One region of the Allobosea sp. 01N443 genome, then DNA from elsewhere that is predicted to be linked to it. Evidence: riboswitches for the same ligand, from Rfam matches in the RefSeq annotation. Region 1 holds a riboswitch; each other region holds the start of a gene.
What was found. Region 1 has a riboswitch for cobalamin ahead of AC1DRP_RS06545 (TonB-dependent receptor plug domain-containing protein). Riboswitches for the same ligand answer to the same signal wherever they lie in the genome.

Region 1 (6,221 bases):
GCTCGTACCGTTTCCTGAACCCCCAATGTCATGAGCGCGATCCTTGCGTACGGGAGGCGGCAAGCAGCTCGATCGCATCGAGCACGGCCGGTCCGGCGCAGGTCCAGAGTTTCGAGGGGAGGGCGACGAGCCTGACCCGCTCGCCGAGCTTCGTCAGGAGCGGATGATGAAGGATCTCATGGGCGAGCGAGGGCGGCCCGCCCGGCGTGGTGTTGAGGATCAGCATGTCGGCCTGTCCGAGCGCGACGGTCTCCAGCGCGATCTGGCCGTAATTGTCGATGCCGAGTTCGGCGGCGAGATTGGTCAGGCCGGCGCGGGTCAGGATCTCGTCCACCAGCGAGCCGCGCCCGACCGTGAACCCGTTCGGCCGCAGGACCAGCGCCCTGGGATGGCCCGTGCTTTGGTTGGCGGCGAGCGTGTCGAGGCGCCGGTCGATCGCTGCGATCAGGGCCGCGCCGCGTTCTGGCTCGCCGAGCAGGGCCGCCATCTCGGCGATCTGGGCACGCATTTCAGCGAGATTGCGCGGCACCCCGAATTCGCGGACGGGAACACCGGCCTTCTTCAGCAGCGCGACCGTGCTGCGCGTCGTGTAGGCGCCAGCGATGATCAGATCGGGCTTGTAGCTCAGCACCTCCTCCACCAGACCGTGATTGGCCGGGATGGTCTTGGCAATCTCGGCCATGTTGGCGTTGCGCGGGTCCTGCGAGAGCCAGGTGACCGAGGCGATGCGCTCGCGCTGGGCGAGCCGCAGCACCAGTTCGTCCGTGCACATGTTGAGCGAGACGATGCGGGATGGCTTGGCCGGCGTTTCGGCGGCCGTCAGGCCGCCGAAACCGAGCAAGAGGCCAAGCGCCAGAACGGCGCCGCGAGTCATCGCGCGGGCCGCCCAAGGCTTCACAGCGTTACCTTCAGGCCGCCATAGGCGCTCAGACCCGGCACCAGGAAGCCGACGGGGTTCTCGTAGCGCTTGTCCAGCAGGTTATCGATGCGGCCGAAGACACTGAGCCTGTCCGTCGCCTTGTACTCGGCGGCGAGATTGACGATGGCCGCACCCGGCGCCCGCATGCGCGAGATCGAGAAGTCACGGTTTCCGTCGACGCGCTCACCCACATAGATCAGCGTCGCCGAAAGGGTGAGCTTGTCAACCGGGGTCCAGCTCGCCGTCACGCTGGCCTTGTGACGGGGACGGCGCAGCAGTTCCTGCCGGGCGATGTCGTCCTTGGCGATGGTGAAGGTGTAGTCGGCCCGCACCTTGAACTGCGGCGAGATTTCGAGCGCGGTAAAGGCCTCCACCCCCTTGGTCGTGGCCTTGCCGATATTGGCATAGGAGTTCCGCGCCACGTTGGTGACGATCAGGTTCTCGATGTCGTTGTGGAAATAGGTGGCGCCGAACCGGACCTTGTCATCGAGGAGAGGCTGCTCGAAGCCAAGATCCCAGCCGCGGCTTTCTTCCGGCTTCAGGTTGGGATTGCCGAAGAAGTTGAAGGCCGGGCGAGAATCGCTGAAACGCTCGCTCAGGGTCGGGGCCTTGAACCCCGTGCCATAGCTCCCCTTCAGCTTGGTTTCGATTTCCGGCACGATATAGGCTGGCGCGAAGCGGTAGGTCGTGTGGCCGCCAAAGGTCTCGTCATCGTCGTAGCGGATGTTCGAGACCATGAAGAGCCGGTCGCCGAAATTCGACTGGAGTTCGGCAAAGGCGCCCGTATTGCCGTTGGATGCCGTGAGCGCGCGGGTTTCCAGCCGTTCGCGCTCGTATTGCAGACCCATCACCAGGGTCTGCCCCTTCATCAACTCAAGGTCGCCGCGCCAGTCGACCTTGGTGCGCTCGCCGAGATTCTCCGTCGGCAGGCCGAGGATACCAATCGCATTCGGCGTGCGGCCGGTGCGGTCCTGATTGCTGTAGGACAGGCCGAAGCGATTGACGAAGCGCCCACCAAGCGGATCCCAGACGACCTCTCCGCGGGTGAAGGCCTGCTTGTAGTCCTGGCTGCTGCGGAAGCTGCTGGGCGTGCTCGGAAAGCCGGAATCGCCGGTGAAGAGCAGGTAGCCGTCAGTGTAGCGGCCGACCCAGTTCAGCGACAGCGTATCGGACAGCGCGACGCCGAACCGGGCCGAATAGGTCCAATTGTCGTAGGAATTCGGGTTGACGCGGCGCCCCGACGGCACGAGCCCGGGAGGCGTCACCGGGGTCGAATCCGATTTGAAATGGGCGATGCTGAGGGCGTAGTTGAAGCGGTCATCGCCGCCGCTGAGGCCGACCGACTGGTTGAAGGTGCCGTATGAGCCGGCCTCGGCTCGGGCCGTGAGCTTCGGCGGACCCTCGCCACGCTTGGTGGTGATCGAGATGACGCCGCCCAGCGCGTTGGCGCCGTAGAGGCCGCTTTGCGGTCCGCGCAGCACTTCGATGCGCTCGATGTCGTCGGTCAGCATCGAGCCGAAATCGAAGGAGCGGTTCGGGGTCGACGGGTCGTTGGCCTCGATGCCGTCGATCAATACCTTGACGTGGTTGGAGTTGGTGCCGCGGATGAAGACCGAGGTCAGCCCGCCCGGCCCGCCGGTCTGCACGATATTGAGGCCGGGAACGGCGGCGAGCGCCTGCGGCAGGGTCCGGCGCTGCTCGCGCTCGATATCGCCCGCGGTGATGACGGTCACGGAATTGGCGATCTCGCGCGCTGGCGTGGGTCGCGTCGTCGCGCTGACGACGATTTCGTCGAGGGCAATCGATTCGGTGGCTGACTGGGCGGAGGCCTGGCTGGGGGGGAGGGAGCCGGCGGAGACAAGGAGCGGCAGGGTGATGAGCAGCCGGCTGCGCCGGGCAACCTTGGGAGGACGGATCACGATGGAACCTCGGGCGTTGACGTCTGTGGCACGTCACCGCGAACGCGAGGCCCCGTCCGCTGCCCTTAGCCAGCGTGCAGTTCAACAAGCGATCGAAACACCCCGTCCGAACGTGTTCGCGTGTGACCACGGCTGACGGCAGGTCTCCTGGCTCGCGGGTCGGTGCCTTGTCGCCGCCTTCCCAGGTCCGAGGGCCCCAGTGGCGTGTGGCGAAAGGCTCGCCGCTTACAGTTGCGGGGGCAGCCACGGCATTGAATGGCGAACCATCCGCACCGCATTCCCTTTTGATCCCCTAAGGGAACCGTCGCTGGCGAGGTAAGGCCGGAACGGCCGCTGCGTCAATGATCGTTGGTGCGGGTGTCCCCAGGCGAACGCAGGTCGTCATCCCTCAAAATGCGCCAGCTCGGTCCCTCGAGATCGCTGAACTGGCCGGTGCGCATGCACCAGAAGAAGGCCGCCAACCCCAGCAGTCCGAGACCGAGCGCCAGGGGGAACAGGATCACCAGGATATTCATGACGCCACTCCCGTATTCTGCCGCGACAGGCCGCGTCCCGCGCGCAGCGCGTTGAGCGTGACCACCAGTGACGATCCCGACATCGCGACGGCTGCGACGAGCGGCGTCGCGAAGCCCGCGACGGCAATCGGCACCGCGACGGCATTGTACAGCACCGCAAACCAGAGGTTTTCCAGCATGAGGTTGCGCGCCCTGCGGGCGATGCGCAGGCTGTCGGCGACCGGCATCAAGCTGTCGCCGATGAAGACAATGTCGGCCGAGGCCTGCGCCAGGTCGGTCGCGCTGATCGGCGAGATCGAAACATGGGCCTTGGCAAGGGCCGGAGCGTCGTTGAGCCCGTCGCCGATCATCAGCACCTTGCGCCCCTTGGCGCTGAGCCGGTCGAGCGCCTTGAGCTTCTCGTCGGGACGCAGGCCGGCTTCGGCCTCCGTGATACCGAGGGCCGAGGCGACCGGCGCGACAGCTTCGCTTCGGTCGCCGGAGAGAATGCGGATCTCGAGGCCGAGACCGCGTAGCGCGGCGATACAGTCGCGCGTCTCCGGCCGGATCTTCTGATCGACCGCGAAGATGGCGCATTCAGTGCCATGGCGCCAGGCGATCAGGGAGGCTGAGGGATGGCGCGCGGCGACGATGGCGGCTTCCGCCCCGGCCTCGCAATAAGCGACGCTGCCGAGACGGGTCTCGATCCCATCCACAATCGCGCTCAGGCCTGCGCCGTGATTTTCGCTGACATCGCTCGCAGGAGCAGGATGGCCGGCGGCACGGGCGATGGCGCGGGCGAGAGGGTGGCGGCTCGCGGCTGCCAGCCTGCCCGCCGCCTGCAAGGTTGCGGTATCGATCTCAGCGCCATTGACCAGATCGGGGTCCGGCAGGGTGAGGGTGCCGGTCTTGTCGAAGACAGCGACATCGGCTTCGGCCAGGCGCTCCAGCGCATCGCCCTGTTTCAGCATGACCTTGCGCTTGAACAGGGCAGACGCAGCAACGACCTGCACGGCCGGAATCGCCAGCCCCAGCGCGCAGGGGCAGGTGATGATCAGGACGGTGATGGCGATGATCAGTGCTTCGGGCCAGGGCAGGCCGAAGGCCATCCAGCCCAGCAGGGTCGCGAGCGCCGTGGCGTGGACGAGAGGGGCGTAGACCCTTGCCGCCCGATCGGAAAGCTTGACATAGCGGGAGCGGCTTTCGACCGCGCGCGCCATCAGGGCATCGATCTCGTCGAGCAGGGTGCCGCTGGCTGCGGCTTCGACCTTGACGGTCAGGGCCCCGGAGAGGTTCACGGTGCCGGCATAGACCTGCGCGCCGGCCATGACGGCATGCGGCAGGGTTTCACCGGTGACGAGGCTCTGGTCGATTTCGGAGGAGCCGGTCTCGATGATGCCATCGACACTGACGCGCTCGCCCGGCTGGATCAGGACGCGGTCGCCGGGCACGATGGCCGCGATCGGCGTCACCATCGCCTCGCCATTCGGCATCAGCCGGGTCGCGGTTTCGGCCTTCAACGCGGCAAGATTGCCAGCGAGGTCGCGCGTGCGGCGGCGCATCAGCTGGTCGAGATAGCGCCCGATCAGCAGGAAGAAGATCAGCATCACCGCGCCGTCGAAATAGGCATGCTCGGCGTGATTCCAGGTCACCACCACCGACATGCCGAGCGCGAGCACGATGCCGAGCGTGATCGGCACGTCCATGTTGACGGCGCGGGCGCGCAGAGCCCGGAGCGCACTCTCGAAGAAGGGGCGGCCGGCATAGGCGGCGGTTGGCAGGGCAATCAGCGCCGAGAGCCAGTGAAAGAAGTCGCGCGTGACCGGATTGATGTCGCTGCTATTGCCCGACCAGACCGAGACGGAGAGCAGCATGATGTTCATCGAGGCGAAGCCGGCGACGCCGAGATAGCGCAGCAGCCGCCTTTCCTCGCTTGTGTCGTCCTCACGGCCGGAGGCGGGCAGGAAAGGGTAGGCCTTGAAGCCGAGCCGGGAGAGGCGCTCGATCACGGCCTCTGGGCGCAGTACGCCTTCCGTCCATTCCACCGTGACGCGCTTCAGCGCGAGATTGACCCGGGCGCTGAGGATACCGGTCTCATGGGCAAGGCCGTTCTCGATCGCGTGCATGCAGCCGGCGCAGCGGATGTTCTCCACCGCGAGTTCCATGCCCGCGACGCCGCTTTCGCGATGGCGGATGAAGACGGAGAGATCCTGCTGCGCGGCCATGAGCCTCACTCCTTCAGCATCATGCGGCTGCGGGAGGAGAAGGCCGGGTCCCGATCGCGCTTTGCCTCGACCACCAGGGTCCAGGCGCCGGCATGCAGCCCCGGCACCGTCGCGGAATAGTGGCCCGGGGCAGTTTCGGTCAGCGTCACCTCGCGGTCCTGCTGCCGCGTCGCCGGGTGCTGGAGCTTCGCCTCGACTGCGAGCCCTGTGACAGCTGCGCCCGCCTTGTCCTTCAGCAAGAGCGAAACGACCGCGTCGGCGCCGGCACGCACGACCTCGCTCTGGGCCAGCCAGCCGCGTGCGGCCTGGGCCTGCATGCGCGCGATCTCGCCGTTGAAGCGCTGGCTGGTCTCGTAGGCGCTCTTCACATCGGCGCCGGGCATCGTCCGGATGGCCGAGACCATCATCACGCCATTGACGCCCGCGACCACGATGAAGAAGCCGATCATGCCGAAGAGCACGGCACGCCCGCTGAGCTCGAAGGGCCGGCGCCGAGTTGGCGCCGGTGGGGCTGGAAAATCGATCGGCATGATGAAGCCTCCGCAACAGGTCATGATGCGTTCTCTAGGGAGCGATGAAATGATCCCCGGCGGTCACGACCTCTCCGGCGAACAGGTCGGATGCGGTGAAGGTGATCGTCTGGGATTTGTCGAGAGGAATGCCG
Region 2 (6,221 bases), on a different contig from region 1:
CTCGACGAGAAAATCGACGGAGAGCGGGTGTTTCAGCCGGCGCAGCGAGGCGAGCCTGACGGCGAGCTCGCTTGCGCCGGCCGCGGCCGTCAGCGCCGAAAGGTCGCTGTCGGCGAAGGAGAGCACCAGCACATCCCCTGGCGGCAGGGCGAGATCGACGGCGTCTTCGCCGTCGTCAAGCCTGATCTCGCTTGAGGGGAGGAGGTGCATGGCTCAGCCCGCGAGGGCGGCCTCCACGGACTTGCGATCAAAGCCCTTCAGGCCAATCACCACGAGGCGACCATCCTTGGCTTCGCCGGCCGCCCAGGCGCGGTCGTAATGATGGCTGACCCGACGCCCGACACCCTGGACGACGAGCCGCATCGGCTTACCGGGAATCGCCGAAAAACCCTTCAGGCGCAGCACGCCCTCGGCCTCCGCGGCCCTGGCAACGCGGGCCGCCAGCTCCTCGGGCGATGTCGCCGCGGCGAGAGCGAAATCGAGGCTTTCGAAATCGTCGTGGTCGTGGTCCTCGGCGCTCTCATGGTGAGAGGGGCGTCCAGCGAGATCGGCCTCGGCAGCCGCGTTGAGGCCAATAATCAGGGCGGGCTCGACCTTGCCATGGGCCGTCTCGACGATCTTGATCGCCTTCGGCAGATGCGCGGCGATCTCGGCCTTGACGCGTTCGCGGCCGGCCGCATCGACGAGGTCGCTCTTGTTGAGCAGGATCAGGTCGGCGCAGAGGATCTGGTCCTCGAACACTTCTTCGAGCGGGTTGTCGTGCCCGACCGCGGCATCCTGCGCCGCCTGCGCAGCGAGAGCGGCGGGATCATCCGCGAACTGGCCATCCGCCACGGCCGGACCATCGACCACGGCGATGACACCATCGACCGTGACACGTGACCGAATGGCCGGCCAATTGAACGCGTTGACCAGCGGCTTCGGCAGGGCAAGCCCCGAGGTCTCGATCAGGATGTGTTCCGGCGGGTTCGGCCGGTCGAGCAGCTTTTCCAGCGCTGGCACGAAGTCGTCGGCGACGGTGCAGCAGATGCAGCCATTCGGCAGCTCGACGATGTCCTCCGCGGTGCAGCCGGAAATGCCGCAGCCGTCGATGAAGGAACCGTCGAAGCCGAGATCGCCGAACTCATTGACCAGCACGGCGATGCGCTTGCCCCCTGCATTCTCCAGCAGGTGCCGCACCAGTGTGGTCTTTCCGGCCCCGAGGAAGCCGGTGATGATCGTGCAGGGGATCTTGCCCAGCGAGCGGGCTTGGGGAGCGTTCATGATCTCATCCTTGTTGGCGCGCCGGGAGAGGCGGTACGCGCGCGACCACGCCCTTGCGGAACGAAGCGGGTCTTTCTTTCCAGGGAACGATACCGTTTGCGCTGGCTGCAAAGCTTGCAGCTGCGTCAACGATTTCGGCGATATGGGTGTCTGCGTCGAGATCGCCGATCAGATAGGTCCATTTGCCGTCGGCCGCCAAGGCGACGGTGCAGGGGCGATTGCAGACCGCGAGGCAGTCGACGGGTTCGACCGGAAGCGTCCCGCCGTCGCGCGCGATGCGTTCGCGCAGCGCCTCGGCAAAACCCAGTCCGGGCTGGTCGTAACCCTCCGGCAGGTCCGCCCGCGCGCGCCGGCAGGCGACGCAGACGAAAATGGTGACATCGCCTTCGGGCATAGGCCGGTTCCTTTGCTTCCGGCGCGATCCCGGGGGATCGCGCTCAGCGTCAGGCCTTGGCCGGGGCTGCGGCACGGCGCGTCGCCCAGGGCCAGAGCACGCCGACGGCAAAGCCGGTAGCGAGCCAGAGGGCAGCCTGGAGCGCGAGCGAGAGCGCGGCGAAATGCGCTGCGATTTCGGCCGGGACCTTGCTCTCCGGGGCGGCGGGATGTGGTGCGCCGATCAGATGCGGGACGAGCATGGCAAGCACGGCAAGTGCCCGCAGCCAGCTCGCCTCCGTCCGCAGGAAGACCCAGAGGCCGCCGGCGGTGACGAGCGCGGTGGCGATCCACCAGGTCTGGCGGTGGAGCAGTTCGGCTGACGCGCTGCCGGGCAATTCCGGTGCGAGCCCGGTCGCCGGCACGAGGCCGAAGGCCAGGAAGCCGCAAGCCGCCCAGATCAGTGCGGTCCGTTCAGTGATGGCATCGCCCGCTGCGATCATGCCGCCGAGCAGCAGGGCGGCAAAGCCGATCGCGGTCGCAATGGTGACGATGGTGGTGAAGGCCGTGCGCTGCAAGCCGTCCTGTGGCTTCCACTCGGCGTGGTCGGCTGCGTCGGCGCCGCCATGGGCAAGGACGATCCTGGCATCGCCGGTGAAGCTGGCGTGCTGAAGCTCGGCTGCGCGCAACGCCGTCTCAAAGGTTTCCGCCTTGAGGATCAGCGGCGTGGTGGTGACATGCTGGAGTGCTGCGACCAGGAGCCCAGCAAGAAGCCCGGCCAGAAGACTGACCGTGAGAACACGATTGACCATGTTGCCTTTCCCTCAGTGGCAGGGAAAGGCGAGGGTGTGGCGCGTGTCGTGGGCTGCGTTGTGAACGCTGGTCGAATGGGCGAAGCCGACGGTGAAGATCAGGGCTGCGCCGAGTGCCAGGGCAGCTGCGACAGCCTTGACGCGCTCGGATGCGCTGGCCTGGGTGGTGATCGAAGCCGTATTCGTCGTCATCTCGGTCTCCTTGGCCACCCCGCCGGCAGCCCGCTGGATTGCATCACTCATCGACGGCAGGTCTCCTGGCTCGCGGGTCCGGATCTCTCGCCGCCTTCCCGGGACAATCCCAGTGGCCGATGGCGCGAAACTCGCCGCTTACAGTTGCGGGGGCAGCCGCGGTATCGCACCGCGTTCCCTTTTCACCTCCTTGCAGAGGCACCGTCGGGGATGATCATTAGCCATCTGCACGGTGCTGTGCAATGCAGCGATCGTGATTGCGAGCGCAGTGAAGCGATGTGATCTCTGATGGCCTGTCCCGGCTTGTTTCGCTTCGCTCGCCAGGTCCGTTCCTTAGGCTGATCTTCCCTGGGTTGAGATTTTGGCAGTGGCAGCGATCCTTTCCCCTCTTACCCTCGTTCTGGGCGGCGCCCGCTCCGGCAAGAGCCGCCATGCCGAGGCCCTGATCGAGATGGTGCCGGCGCCCTGGATCTATCTCGCCACGGCGCAGGCCTATGACGATGAGATGCGCGCCCGGATTGCCGAGCACCGCGCCCGCCGGTCGCAGGATTGGATGACCATCGATGCGCCGCTGGCCCTGGCGCAGGCGATCCGCGCGGTTCCCGCGGGGCAACCTGCCCTGGTGGACTGCCTGACGCTCTGGCTGACCAACGTGATACTGGCAGAGCAGGATGTGGCGGCTGCAAGCCGGGAACTGGTCGAGGCCTGCGTTTCGGCACGTGGCCCGGTGGTCCTGGTTTCCAACGAGGTCGGGCTCGGTATCGTGCCCGAGAATGCGCTCGCCCGACGGTTCCGCGACGAGGCGGGGCGGTTGCACCAGATGCTTGCGGCGCGGGCCGACCGGGTGATCTTCATGGTCGCCGGTCTGCCGATGCAGGTGAAATGAGCAGGAGGTTCCGATGACGATCGATGCTGACGAGGCCGCCCGCCACAAGGCCAAGATGGAAAAGCGCAAGGCGGTGCAGGATGCCGAGGTCGCCGCCAAGACGATCGAAAAGGGACTCCTGATCGTCAATACGGGGCCAGGCAAGGGCAAGTCGACCGCCGCCTTCGGATTGATCCTGCGGGCTCTCGGCCATGACTGGCGCGTCGGGGTGGTGCAGTTCATCAAGGGCGCCTGGGCGACAGGTGAACGCAAGGCGCTCGACGCCTTCGGCGATCGCATCGTCTGGCACACGATGGGCGAAGGCTTCACCTGGGAAACGCAGGACAAGGCCCGCGACATCGCTGCCGCCGGGCGCGCCTTCGCCAAGGCCAAGGCGTTGATGGACGATCCGGAGATACGCCTGCTCGTGCTCGACGAACTCAATATCGCGCTGCGCTACGACTATCTGCCGCTGGCGGAGGTGGTCGAGACATTGGCGAGCCGGCGCCCTGATCTGCACATCGTCGTCACCGGCCGCAATGCCAAGCCCGAGTTGATCGCCGTCGCAGACCTCGTCACCGAGATGACGGTGGTCAAGCATCACTTCGCGGCGGGCGTGAAGGCACAGGCCGGGATCGAGTTCTGAGGCCAGGGCATCGACCCGAAACGTGGATCGCAGCTTTCGGGAAAGTCGAAGCAAACACAGAAGGTGAGATCGTCGTTCCCGATGCGATGCCCGGTCCGATGAACTAGAGGGCGAGCGCGGTGACGGCCCCCGCAACGGCGAGCCCCCACAGCAGCAGACACGCCCTCCGATAGAGAGCGAGCGCCCGCCGGATATCCGCCGCTTCCGCTTCGGCCCGGCCGTCCCCCATCCACCCGTCGTCGACCCTGACATCGCCATAGACGCGCGGGCCCGCCAGCCGGAGGCCGAGCGCACCTGCCATCGCGGCTTCCGGCCAACCGGCATTGGGCGAACGATGATGGCGGGCATCGCGTCGGACAGCTCGCCACGCATTGGCGGGGTCTGACGTTTTGTCGAGTGCGGCGGCTGCGGTCAGCAGCAGCGCGGTGAGGCGAGAGGCGGGAAGGTTGACGAGGTCGTCGAGACGCGCCGCCGCCCAGCCGAAGGCGAGGTGGCGCGGTGTCTTGTGGCCGATCATCGAATCGGCGGTATTGATCGCCTTGTAGAGCGCGCCGCCCGGCAGGCCGCCGACGCCGAGCCAGAAAGCCGGAGCGACGATCCCGTCCGAGAAATTCTCGGCAAGGCTTTCGATTGCGGCGCGGGAAACTCCGGCTTCGTCGAGGGTTTCGGGGTTGCGGCCGACAATCATCGAAACGGCGATGCGTCCGCCTTTGAGCCCGTCCCGCTCCAGTCCTTCGGCGACCCGTGCGACATGCTCGTGCAGGCTGCGCTGTGCGATGAGGCTGGAGGCGACGAGCGCGAGGGGCAGCCAGCCCAGCGGGCCGAGGCCGCGGCAGAGCAGGGTCAGCCCCCATGAGATGGCGAATGTGGCGGCAAGCAGCAGCGCGAGGGCGAGGCCGCCGGCCGCCTTGCGCACGATGAAGGAGGCGCGCTCGCGATTGAGCATCCGGTCGAGCCGGGAGATCAGCGCACCGATCCAGGTGACGGGATGGCCGATCAGCGCATACAAGCCCTGGGGGTAGCCGAATCCCGCCTCGATGATCAGGGCGGCGGCGAGGAGCGGTAGGGAATCGGACAGGCTCATGCGGGGCGGGAATGGCTGAGGCGGCAGGCAAGGTCTGGCATGGCGGCGATCTGGCACAGGCGAAGGCGCTGTTCCCGGAGGCGCCCGAGCCATGGATCGATCTTTCGACCGGGATCAATCCCATCCCCTATCCGGTTCCTGCGCTGCCGTTAAGCCTCTGGCAGCGCCTGCCGGGAGTGCGGGACGAGGCGGCATTGCTCGCTGCGGCACGCGAGACGTACCGGGTGCCCGAGACGGCCGGCATCGTCGCGGCGCCCGGCACTCAGATCCTGATCGAACTGCTGCCGTGTCTTGCGAACACCGGGCCAGTCGTCGTGATCGGCCCGACCTATGCCGAACATGCGGTGGCCTGGCGCAAGGCGGGGATGGACGTGCGGGAGAGCGCAACGCCCGCGGAGGCGGGCGATGCGGGCGTGGTCGTGCTGGTCAACCCGAACAATCCCGATGGGCGGGTGATTGAGCGCGCGCAACTCACGGCGGTTGCGCGTGACCTGGCCGGACGAGGCGGGTTGCTCGTCATCGACGAGGCCTTCATCGATTTCATGCCCGAGGCGAGCCTGATCCCCGAGCTGCCACCGGCGACGCTGATCCTGCGCTCCTTTGGCAAGACTTACGGGCTTGCCGGCTTGCGTCTGGGTTTCGCGATCGGCGAGGCGCGCCTGACGGAGGCCTTGCGTGCCGCGCTCGGTCCCTGGGCCGTCGCGGGGCCGGCGCTTCATATCGGGGCGCAGGCGCTCAGTGACACGGACTGGCTCGCGGCGGCCGCCGGTGCCCGGGCCAGCGATGCCGCCCGCCTCGATGCCTTGCTGGCGTCGCGAGGCGTGATCGTTGGCGGCACCTCCCTGTTCAGGCTGTTGGCGACGCCGGACGCACCGGCACTCTTCGCCCATCTCGGCCGCGACGGCATCTATGTCCGCCGCTTTCAGAACAATGCGAGCTGGCTACGGCTTGGCTTGCCCGGCGACGAGCCGTCCTGGCAGAGGCTCG
Region 3 (3,668 bases), on a different contig from region 1:
CTCGCGGTCGTCCAGCGTCACCACGCCGCTTGCGACCTTGCGCAGGCGGCACAGCAGCCTCAACAGGCTCGACTTTCCCGAACCGTTGGGGCCGATGAGACCGAGGATCTTTCCCGGTTCGGCGTGCAGCGTCACGCCGTCCACGATCACGCGCCCTCCGGCGCTCCAACGGACGTCGCGCGCGGCCAGCGTCATGCCGGTCGCCTCGCGCGATAGAGTATGAAGGCGAAGGCCGGGGCGCCGAACAGCGCCGTCACGACGCCGATCGGCAGAATCTGCTGCGGCACCAGCGTCCGCGACAGGATGTCGGCAAGAATCATGAAGATTGCACCGATGATCAGGCATGCCGGGAGCAGCCGGGCATGGGCTGGGCCCGTCAGGAAGCGCGCGGCGTGGGGTATGACGAGACCGACGAACCCGATCGTGCCGACGATACTGACCATGGTCGCTGTCATGACGGCCGTCGTCACGAACAGCACGATGCGCACGCGGGTCACCGCCACGCCCAACGCGGCCGCGGCATCCGCGCCGAAGGCGAACGCATCGAGCGCCTTCGTATGAAAGATGCAGACAGCGAAGCCCGCGAAGGCCACTGGCGTAGCGAGCCAGACATCGGGCCAGCGCACCCCCCCGAAATTACCGAGAAGCCAGAACATCACGCCGCGGGCCTGTTCGGCACTGGCCAGCGTGGTGACGATCGTCGCGGTCGCCGCATTGAACAGCTGCGATCCGGCGACGCCTGCGAGGATCACGCGGTCGGTCGCGCCACCGGCCCCTGCGGCGAGCAAGGCAACGATGACGAGCGCAGCAATGGCGCCGAGGAAGGCACCGCCAGATATGCTGAGCGCAGCACCGCCGAAGCCCAGGATCATCACCGCGACCGCACCCGTCGAGGCTCCGGCCGAGATACCGAGGATATAGGGCTCTGCGAGCGGATTGCGCAGCAGCGCCTGCAGGATTGCCCCCGAAAGCGCGAGCGCTCCTCCGCAGAGGGCCGCCACCACAGCCCGGCTCAACCGGTAGTCGAAGATGACGCCCTGCTGGATCGCGCTCACGGGGTAGTCGAGATCGAACAACCCGTTGCCCAGGGCCCTGAAGACCGTGGCAAGCGGGATCGACATTTCGCCGATCGTCACGGCGAGCGCGATCGCGAGTATCAGCAGGACGAAGGCGAGGATCGCTACTGCGCCCCTCGCCAACCAGTTGGGCCGAACCACTCCATGGCTCACTTGGTGAGGCCGAAGCTCTTGATGCCGTTGGCCAGCGCCTCGATGCCGTCGATCGTATCAAGCCCGGCCCTGGTCGCGCCGACATCCATGATCACGATCCGCTGCTGCCGACTGGCGTCGAGCTTGCTCGCAACCGCGTCGGTCTTGAGGAAGTCGAGCTTGAGATTGATGTCATCTGCTGGGAAACGCCGGCGATCCATCTTGACCACGACGATGACGYCAGGGTTGGCGGAAGCGACGGTCTCCCAACCGACCAGCGGCCATTCCTCGTTGGTGGTGATGACGTTCCGGGCGCCGAGCTTCGACAGGATATAGGCAGGCACGCCATTCTTGCCGGCCAGGAAGGCGTCGCCCTTGATGTCCTTGCTGGAGAACCAGACCACGACGGGGACATCCTGCGGCTTGATACCGGCCACAGAAGCGACCGCCTTGTCCTCGCGGGCCTTCAATTCGGCGACCAGCGCCTCGGCGCGATCGGAGACGTCGAAGATCTGCCCGAACTCGCGAATATTGCGGTAGACGAGATCCATCGTGAACATCTGCGTGCGGACGCCGTCGCCCGGCCCGGAATTGTCCTTTCCGACGCAGTCGGTGGGCGAGACATAGGTCGGCACCTTCAGCTTCGCAAACTGGTCGCGCTTGCCGACGATGCCGTTGGGGCCGATATGCCATTCGAACATCGCAGTCACGAGGTCGGGTTCCTGGGCGACGACGGCCTCGAAACTCGGATCGTTGTCGGCAAGCCGCTTCACCTTGGCGTTGACCGCCTCATAGGGCTTCGCGACAGGGCTGAACCACACGGCTGTGCCCACGACCTTGTCGCCGAGCCCGAGCGCGTAGAGGATCTCGGTCTGCGTCTGTCCGACCGCCACGACGCGCTTTGGCGCCTGGTTGAACGTTATCGTCTCCCGGCAATTCTCCAGCGTCAGCGGATACTGCGTCGGCGCGGCCAAGGCCGCTCCGGACATCGACATGCCGATGGCTGCGACGAACGAAAGGCAAGAAAGGCGTGCGGCGCTGCGCATTGAAGTCTCCGATAGCGTCGAGCGACGGCATGCGTCGCGAGGCTCGAGGGCCTCGCACGGCCGATCCTGTAATGCAACAATATTACAATTTTGATAGACTGCTCGACGAGTCTGCGTCAAGCGCTCTGCCGCGGCTGCGACCGCGTGGTTCGGCATCATGGACATGGAATTCATCGCTCCCCGAGATGACGAGCCGGGAGCTTGAGCGGATCGGTTCGGGGGTGCGGGTCTACGACCTGCCGCCGACGCAAATCCCCCCGGACACCCCGCCCGAAAGACGCTTCTGCGATCAGGGCAGGTCTCCTGGCTCGCGGGTCAGCGCTGGCTTCGCCCGGCCTTCCCGGCGTGAGAGCGCCAGTGGACGTTGGGAGAAGAGCTCGCCGCTTACAGTTGCGGGGGCAGCCTCGGATTCGGCGCAGGGCGCCTCACCGAATTCCCTCTTAGCTTCGGGCCTGGACCCGAGGAACCTTGATCGCGGCCGACCATAGAGGGGCCCAAGGCGGCGTCAAGCCGCAGGCACCGACCACACCGCCTGCTGATGGAGCCCTGCAGCGAGACGGCTCCATCCTTCTCAGCTCACTCCCAGCTCAGAGCGCCGCCGTTCTGGTATTCGATGACGCGGGTCTCGAAGAAGTTCTTCTCCTTCTTCAGGTCCATCGCCTCGCTCATCCAGGGGAACGGGTTTTCCGTTTCCGCGAAGACCGGCGCGAGGCCGAGCTGCGCGCAACGGCGGTTGGCGATGAAATGCATGTACTGCTCGCAGAGCGCAGCATTCAGGCCGAGGAAGCCGCGCGGCATGGTGTCCCGGCCATAGGCGGCCTCGAGTTCGGCAGCGTCGCGGATCATGCCGCGCAGCTCGTCCTGGAAGGCCTTGGTCCAGAGATGCGGGTTTTCGATCTTGATCTGGTTGATCACGTCGATGCCAAAATTCAGGTGAATGCTCTCGTCGCGCAGGATGTACTGGTACTGCTCGGCGATGCCGACCATCTTGTTGCGTCGGCCGAGCGACAGGATCTGGGCGAAGCCGGTATAGAACCACATGCCCTCGAAGATCACGTAGAAGGCGACGAGGTCGCGCAGGAAGGCCTGATCGGCCTCGGGCGTGCCGGTCTCGAAATCGGGATCGTCGAGATGCTGGGTGTGCTTCAGGGCCCAGGCCGCTTTGTCGGTGATCGAAGGCACCTCGCGATACATGTTGAAGAGTTCGCCCTCGTCGAGGCCGAGACTCTCGACGATGTACTGGAAGGTGTGGGTGTGCACCGCCTCCTCGAAAGCCTGGCGCAGCAGGTACTGCCGGCATTCCGGATTGGTGAGATGACGGTAGATCGCGAGCACGATGTTGTTGGCGACGAGGCTTTCCGAGGCCGCGAAGAAGCCGAGATTGCGCTTGATCGTGCGGCGCTCGTCCTCGGTC
Region 4 (4,629 bases), on a different contig from region 1:
GCCCCCATTGAAGATCGGCACGCTCAGCGATGGGCCGATCGACCAGCCGATCGCGCTGTTCTTCGCGAGGTCGCCGAGCTTCAGCGCCGAGGTCGAGATATTGCCGGTCAGGCTCACGGAAGGGTAGCGAACCGCCTCGGCCTGGCCGATCCGTGCCGTTGCCTGGGCGAGACTGCGCTCGGCCCGCCGGACATCCGGCCGGTTGCGCAGCACGTCCGCCGGGACGCCGGCTTGCGGTGGCGCGGGCGTCGCCGGCACCTTCGCAGCGCCGGTCAAGCGCGAGCCCATAGCGGATGGCGGGCGGCCAACCAGCACCGCGATACGGTGCTGGGTCTGCGACAGCGCGGTTTCAAGGGCCGGAATCTGCGCCTCGGTGCTCGCGACCTGCGCCACCGCCCTCGCCGTATCGACCGCCGAGACATCGCCGGCCTGGAAGCGGACCCGCGTCAGTGCCTCGGTCACCCGCTGGGTTTCGACCGTCCGCTTGGCAAGCACAATGCGCGCCTGGTAGCCGCGCGCCTCGATGACAGCCGAAGCGACATCCCCAATGAGCGTCAGCAGTACTCCGTCGAGATCATCGTCGGCGGCATCGACGCCATAGGTCGCGGCTTCGACGGCGCGGTCGCGCCCGCCGAAGATGTCGAGCTCCCAGGAGGTGTCGAAGCCCGCGCGCAAGCTGTTGCTCATGCCGTTGCCGCCCCCTGAATCGGAGCTTGTGGCGTAACGCGAACGCGTTGCCGATGCTGAACCATTGACCTGAGGAAACAGCGGCGCGATCGCCTGGACCCGGCTCGCTCGCGCTTCGCGAATCCGCGCCTTCGCCTGGGCGACATCGAGATTGCCTGCAACCGCTTCGGTCACGAGCCCATCCAGCACAGGATCCTTGAATTGCCGCCACCACTCCGACCGAGCGGGAGGCCGCGCAGCCGAAGCGGCGCCATTCCATTGGGTGGGCAGATCCTGCGTCGGCGCGACGTAGTCGGGGCCGACCGAGCAGGCGCCAAGGCAGAGCAGAACGGGCAGCGCGAGCAGCCTCGTCCAATCCGATATCAGCCTGTCGCGAGAGTGCATCCCGTCCATGTCCGCCGCATTGGCGACCTTTCCATTCCAGGCGGAAAGAGCGCAGATCGGCGGTCATAGGCGCCGTATTTCAGAATGATTCCAAAGACGAAGACCCCGCGGAGTGCCGATCTCTGGCGATCGTGAACGCCTACAAAGCGGCCTCGCGAATTGCAAGGCGCCAGCCCCGCGAAAGCGGTTCATCGACGTCTGAGCCAGAACCAACTCGGGCTGATCCGGCAGCCAGCGCGGCCGCGATACCATCCGCCGCGCTCTCGACGGCTGAGATCGGCCATCGGGTGGTCCGGCGCAATGGCTCTCCTTCTTCGCTCCGGGCAAACAACCCGGCGAACCGCGACAGTGACACGATGGAGCAATCCACCCGACGGGGCCAATCGAAGACATAAGGACCCTTTTGTCGTCATGCGCGGATTGCGCCGTTCAGTCCTCGTCGCGTCTCCGAAGCAGATAGGTATCCATGATCCAGCCCATTTCCTCTCGCGCTTCGCGCCGGATGCGCTCGATATCGCCCATCACCTCCGAGAGCTTTCCGGCGATCAGAATCTCGTCCTTGGTGCCGAGATAGGCGCCCCAATAGATATCGAGATCTTCACCCGCGACACTCTTGAAGGCCTGGTCCCCGTCGAGCATGACGACCACACTATCGAGGTTATTGGGAAAGCCTTCCGCCAGTTTGCGTCCCGTGGTGATCAGCACGGGCTCGCCAATCCGGTTGAGGGCGACCCGGTGTCGCGCCGCAAGGGCCTGCACGCTGCTGATGCCCGGGATCACATCGTATTCGAGAGCGAAGCCCCTGGCGCGAATATGCTCGACGATCCGCAGCGTGCTGTCATAGAGCGTCGGATCACCCCAGACGAGGAAGGCTCCGCATTCACCGTCCCCGAGTTCTTCCGTGAACAGGCCCTCGTAGTCATGGGCAATACGCGCATGCCACTCGTCGACGCTGCCACGGTAATTCGTTCCGGCGGGGGCACGCTCCGGGATCGGCACCGGAACCAGGCGATAATCCGATCGTTCGATGAAGCGCTCGCAGATGTCCTTCCGCAGCCGTCCGAGCGCGGCCTTTTCTGTCCCCTTGTCGGGAATGAAGAAGACGTCGGCCTGGTTGAGGGCGTTGATCGCCTGGACCGTGACATAGTCGGGATTGCCGGCACCAATTCCGATGATCAGGATCTTGCGCATTCGGCCTCCAAGTCGGGGCTCAGATGGCCCACCGTTCGGCAGCCATAGCACGTGGGGCGACAGCGCGAGCATCTGCGCCATGACGCCCTCGAGGCCGATCGCCGCATAGTTCGACCACTCCCCGCTCTTCACAGGCCAACGAATAGGCCGTGGCAATCTGTTGACAGAACTGTCGCGATAGCCACTAGATATGGTGGTCACGGTCTCTCGAGTCGCAAGATCGAGAGCTAAGAGGGAAGCCGGTGCGAAACCGGCGCTGCCCCCGCAACTGTCAGCGGCGAGTACTTGTCCAGACTATCAGTCACTGAGGCCGCCAGGCCTTGGGAAGACGGGACAAGAGCGATGACCCGCGAGCCAGGAGACCTGCCGCGACAGCAGAATCGTCCTCGGGCGGGGTGTCCCGGTGGATCGCTTGGTCATGTCTGCGGGCGCTCGTCGCTGCGACATTCTCCGTTGCGACTCCGCCTGGCCTTTGCCCCCTACAGATTGGGGTTTGAAAGCCGATGTCCCTCGCGACCGATACCATCCGCCCTGAGACGTTCAGCCCGATCGCGTCGCAAGGCAGCGATGCGCGATCGACCGCGGAACCGGGCTACCAGGTGATCCGCCGCAACGGCAGCGTCACCCCGTTCGACGCCTCCAAGATCAGCGTCGCTCTGACCAAGGCCTTTCTGGCGGTCGAGGGCAGCAGCGCCGCTGCCTCGCGCCGAATCCACGACATCGTCGCGGAGTTGACCCAGCAGATCGTCGCCGGGCTGACGCGGCGCGCCGATGCCGGCCGTACCTTCCATATCGAGGATGTGCAGGATCAGGTCGAACTCGCGCTGATGCGCAGCGAACACCACAAGGTCGCCCGCGCCTATGTGCTCTACCGCGAGGAACGAGCCCAGGAACGGGCCCGCGCCAAGGCGGAAGCGAAGCCTGTGGTCGCCTCCGCGCCGGTGCTGCGCATGAAGGCAGCCGACGGCGCGCTCGTGCCGCTCGATGGGGCTCGCCTCGCCACGGTCATTCGCGAAGCCTGCGCCGGGCTCGACGGCGTCTCGGCTGAAGCCGTGCTGAGCGAAGCGCAGCGCAACCTCTATGACGGCATCAGTCAGGATGAGCTGGCGCAGGCGCCGATCCTGGCTGCGCGCACCCTGGTCGAGACCGAACCGAACTATTCCAAGGTCTCGGCTCGCCTCCTGCTCGACAAGCTCCGCCGCKAGGCGCTGAGCTTCGTCTCCGGTCGTCCGGAACAGGCGACTCATGCAGAAATGTCAGTACGTTACGGCGACTATCTCCACGCCTATGTGAAGACCGGCATCGCCAACGAGCTGCTCGATCCCGAGCTTGGACGCTTCGATCTCGCCCGCCTTGCGGCTGCGCTCAAGCCGGAGCGCGACCTCCAGTTCGATTATCTCGGCTTCCAGACGCTCTATGACCGCTATTTACTGCATGTCCGAGGCAATCGCTTCGAGCTGCCGCAGGCCTTCTTCATGCGTGTCGCGATGTGTTTGGCGATCCGCGAGATCGACCGCGAGGCCCGGGCGATCGCCTTCTACGACCTGCTCTCCTCCTTCGACTTCATGGCCTCGACGCCGACCCTGTTCAACGCAGGAACCCTCAGGCCGCAGCTCTCCTCCTGCTTCCTGACCACGGTGCCGGACGATCTCGACGGCATCTTCAAAGCGGTGAAGGACAACGCCCTGCTGGCCAAATATTCCGGCGGGCTGGGCAATGACTGGACGCCTGTGCGTGGCCTTGGCGCTCATATCAAGGGCACCAATGGCGAGAGCCAGGGCATCGTGCCGTTCCTCAAGGTCGCCAACGACACCGCGATCGCCGTCAACCAGGGTGGCAAGCGCAAGGGCGCGGTCTGCGCCTATCTCGAAACCTGGCATGTCGACATCGAGGAGTTCCTCGATCTGCGCAAGAACACCGGCGACGACCGCCGCCGTACCCATGATATGAACACGGCGAACTGGATACCCGACCTGTTCATGCAGCGCGTCGCCGCCGGAGGCCAGTGGACGCTGTTCTCGCCCGACGAGACGCCCGACCTTCACGATCTCTACGGCAAGCCGTTCAAGGCGGCCTATGAGGCCTATGAAGCCAAGGCCGAGCGCGGCGAGATCAAGGTGTTCAAGCGCCTCAACGCGCTCGATCTCTGGCGCAAGATGCTGACCATGCTGTTCGAAACCGGCCATCCCTGGATGACCTTCAAGGATGCCTGCAACCTGCGCTCGCCGCAGCAGCATGCCGGCGTGGTGCATTCCTCGAACCTGTGCACCGAGATCACGCTGAACACCTCGGCCGACGAGGTCGCCGTCTGCAATCTGGGCTCGATCAACCTCGCGGCCCATGTGACGGCGGGCGGGCTCGACCGGG

Region 2: it holds a riboswitch for cobalamin, as region 1 does, so the genes downstream of both, AC1DRP_RS08790 (CbtB domain-containing protein) here and AC1DRP_RS06545 (TonB-dependent receptor plug domain-containing protein) in region 1, are expected to answer to the same signal.
Region 3: it holds a riboswitch for cobalamin, as region 1 does, so the genes downstream of both, AC1DRP_RS15540 (ABC transporter substrate-binding protein) here and AC1DRP_RS06545 (TonB-dependent receptor plug domain-containing protein) in region 1, are expected to answer to the same signal.
Region 4: it holds a riboswitch for cobalamin, as region 1 does, so the genes downstream of both, AC1DRP_RS15530 (ribonucleoside-diphosphate reductase subunit alpha) here and AC1DRP_RS06545 (TonB-dependent receptor plug domain-containing protein) in region 1, are expected to answer to the same signal.

The regions. Positions count from the first base shown of each region.
Region 1 covers NZ_JBFTRC010000014.1:52,091-58,311, reverse strand. Annotated here, with positions in the region: gene AC1DRP_RS06555 (FecCD family ABC transporter permease) at 1-32, opposite strand, end outside; gene AC1DRP_RS06550 (ABC transporter substrate-binding protein) at 29-874, opposite strand; gene AC1DRP_RS06545 (TonB-dependent receptor plug domain-containing protein) at 895-2,838, opposite strand; cobalamin riboswitch at 2,959-3,159, opposite strand; gene ccoS (cbb3-type cytochrome oxidase assembly protein CcoS) at 3,177-3,353, opposite strand; gene AC1DRP_RS06535 (heavy metal translocating P-type ATPase) at 3,350-5,557, opposite strand; gene AC1DRP_RS06530 (FixH family protein) at 5,563-6,087, opposite strand; gene ccoG (cytochrome c oxidase accessory protein CcoG) at 6,122-6,221, opposite strand, start outside.
Region 2 covers NZ_JBFTRC010000022.1:5,738-11,958, reverse strand. Annotated here, with positions in the region: gene cobN (cobaltochelatase subunit CobN) at 1-210, opposite strand, end outside; gene cobW (cobalamin biosynthesis protein CobW) at 214-1,263, opposite strand; gene AC1DRP_RS08800 (DUF1636 family protein) at 1,268-1,657, opposite strand; gene AC1DRP_RS08795 (CbtA family protein) at 1,707-2,447, opposite strand; gene AC1DRP_RS08790 (CbtB domain-containing protein) at 2,460-2,690, opposite strand; cobalamin riboswitch at 2,678-2,860, opposite strand; gene cobU (bifunctional adenosylcobinamide kinase/adenosylcobinamide-phosphate guanylyltransferase) at 3,001-3,525, shown strand; gene cobO (cob(I)yrinic acid a,c-diamide adenosyltransferase) at 3,539-4,150, shown strand; gene cbiB (adenosylcobinamide-phosphate synthase CbiB) at 4,254-5,234, opposite strand; gene cobD (threonine-phosphate decarboxylase CobD) at 5,246-6,221, shown strand, end outside.
Region 3 covers NZ_JBFTRC010000054.1:17,777-21,444, reverse strand. Annotated here, with positions in the region: gene AC1DRP_RS15550 (ABC transporter ATP-binding protein) at 1-195, opposite strand, end outside; gene AC1DRP_RS15545 (FecCD family ABC transporter permease) at 192-1,217, opposite strand; gene AC1DRP_RS15540 (ABC transporter substrate-binding protein) at 1,226-2,254, opposite strand; cobalamin riboswitch at 2,531-2,740, opposite strand; gene AC1DRP_RS15535 (ribonucleotide-diphosphate reductase subunit beta) at 2,831-3,668, opposite strand, start outside.
Region 4 covers NZ_JBFTRC010000054.1:11,690-16,318, forward strand. Annotated here, with positions in the region: gene AC1DRP_RS15520 (efflux transporter outer membrane subunit) at 1-1,080, opposite strand, end outside; gene cobF (precorrin-6A synthase (deacetylating)) at 1,501-2,262, opposite strand; cobalamin riboswitch at 2,446-2,647, shown strand; gene AC1DRP_RS15530 (ribonucleoside-diphosphate reductase subunit alpha) at 2,766-4,629, shown strand, end outside.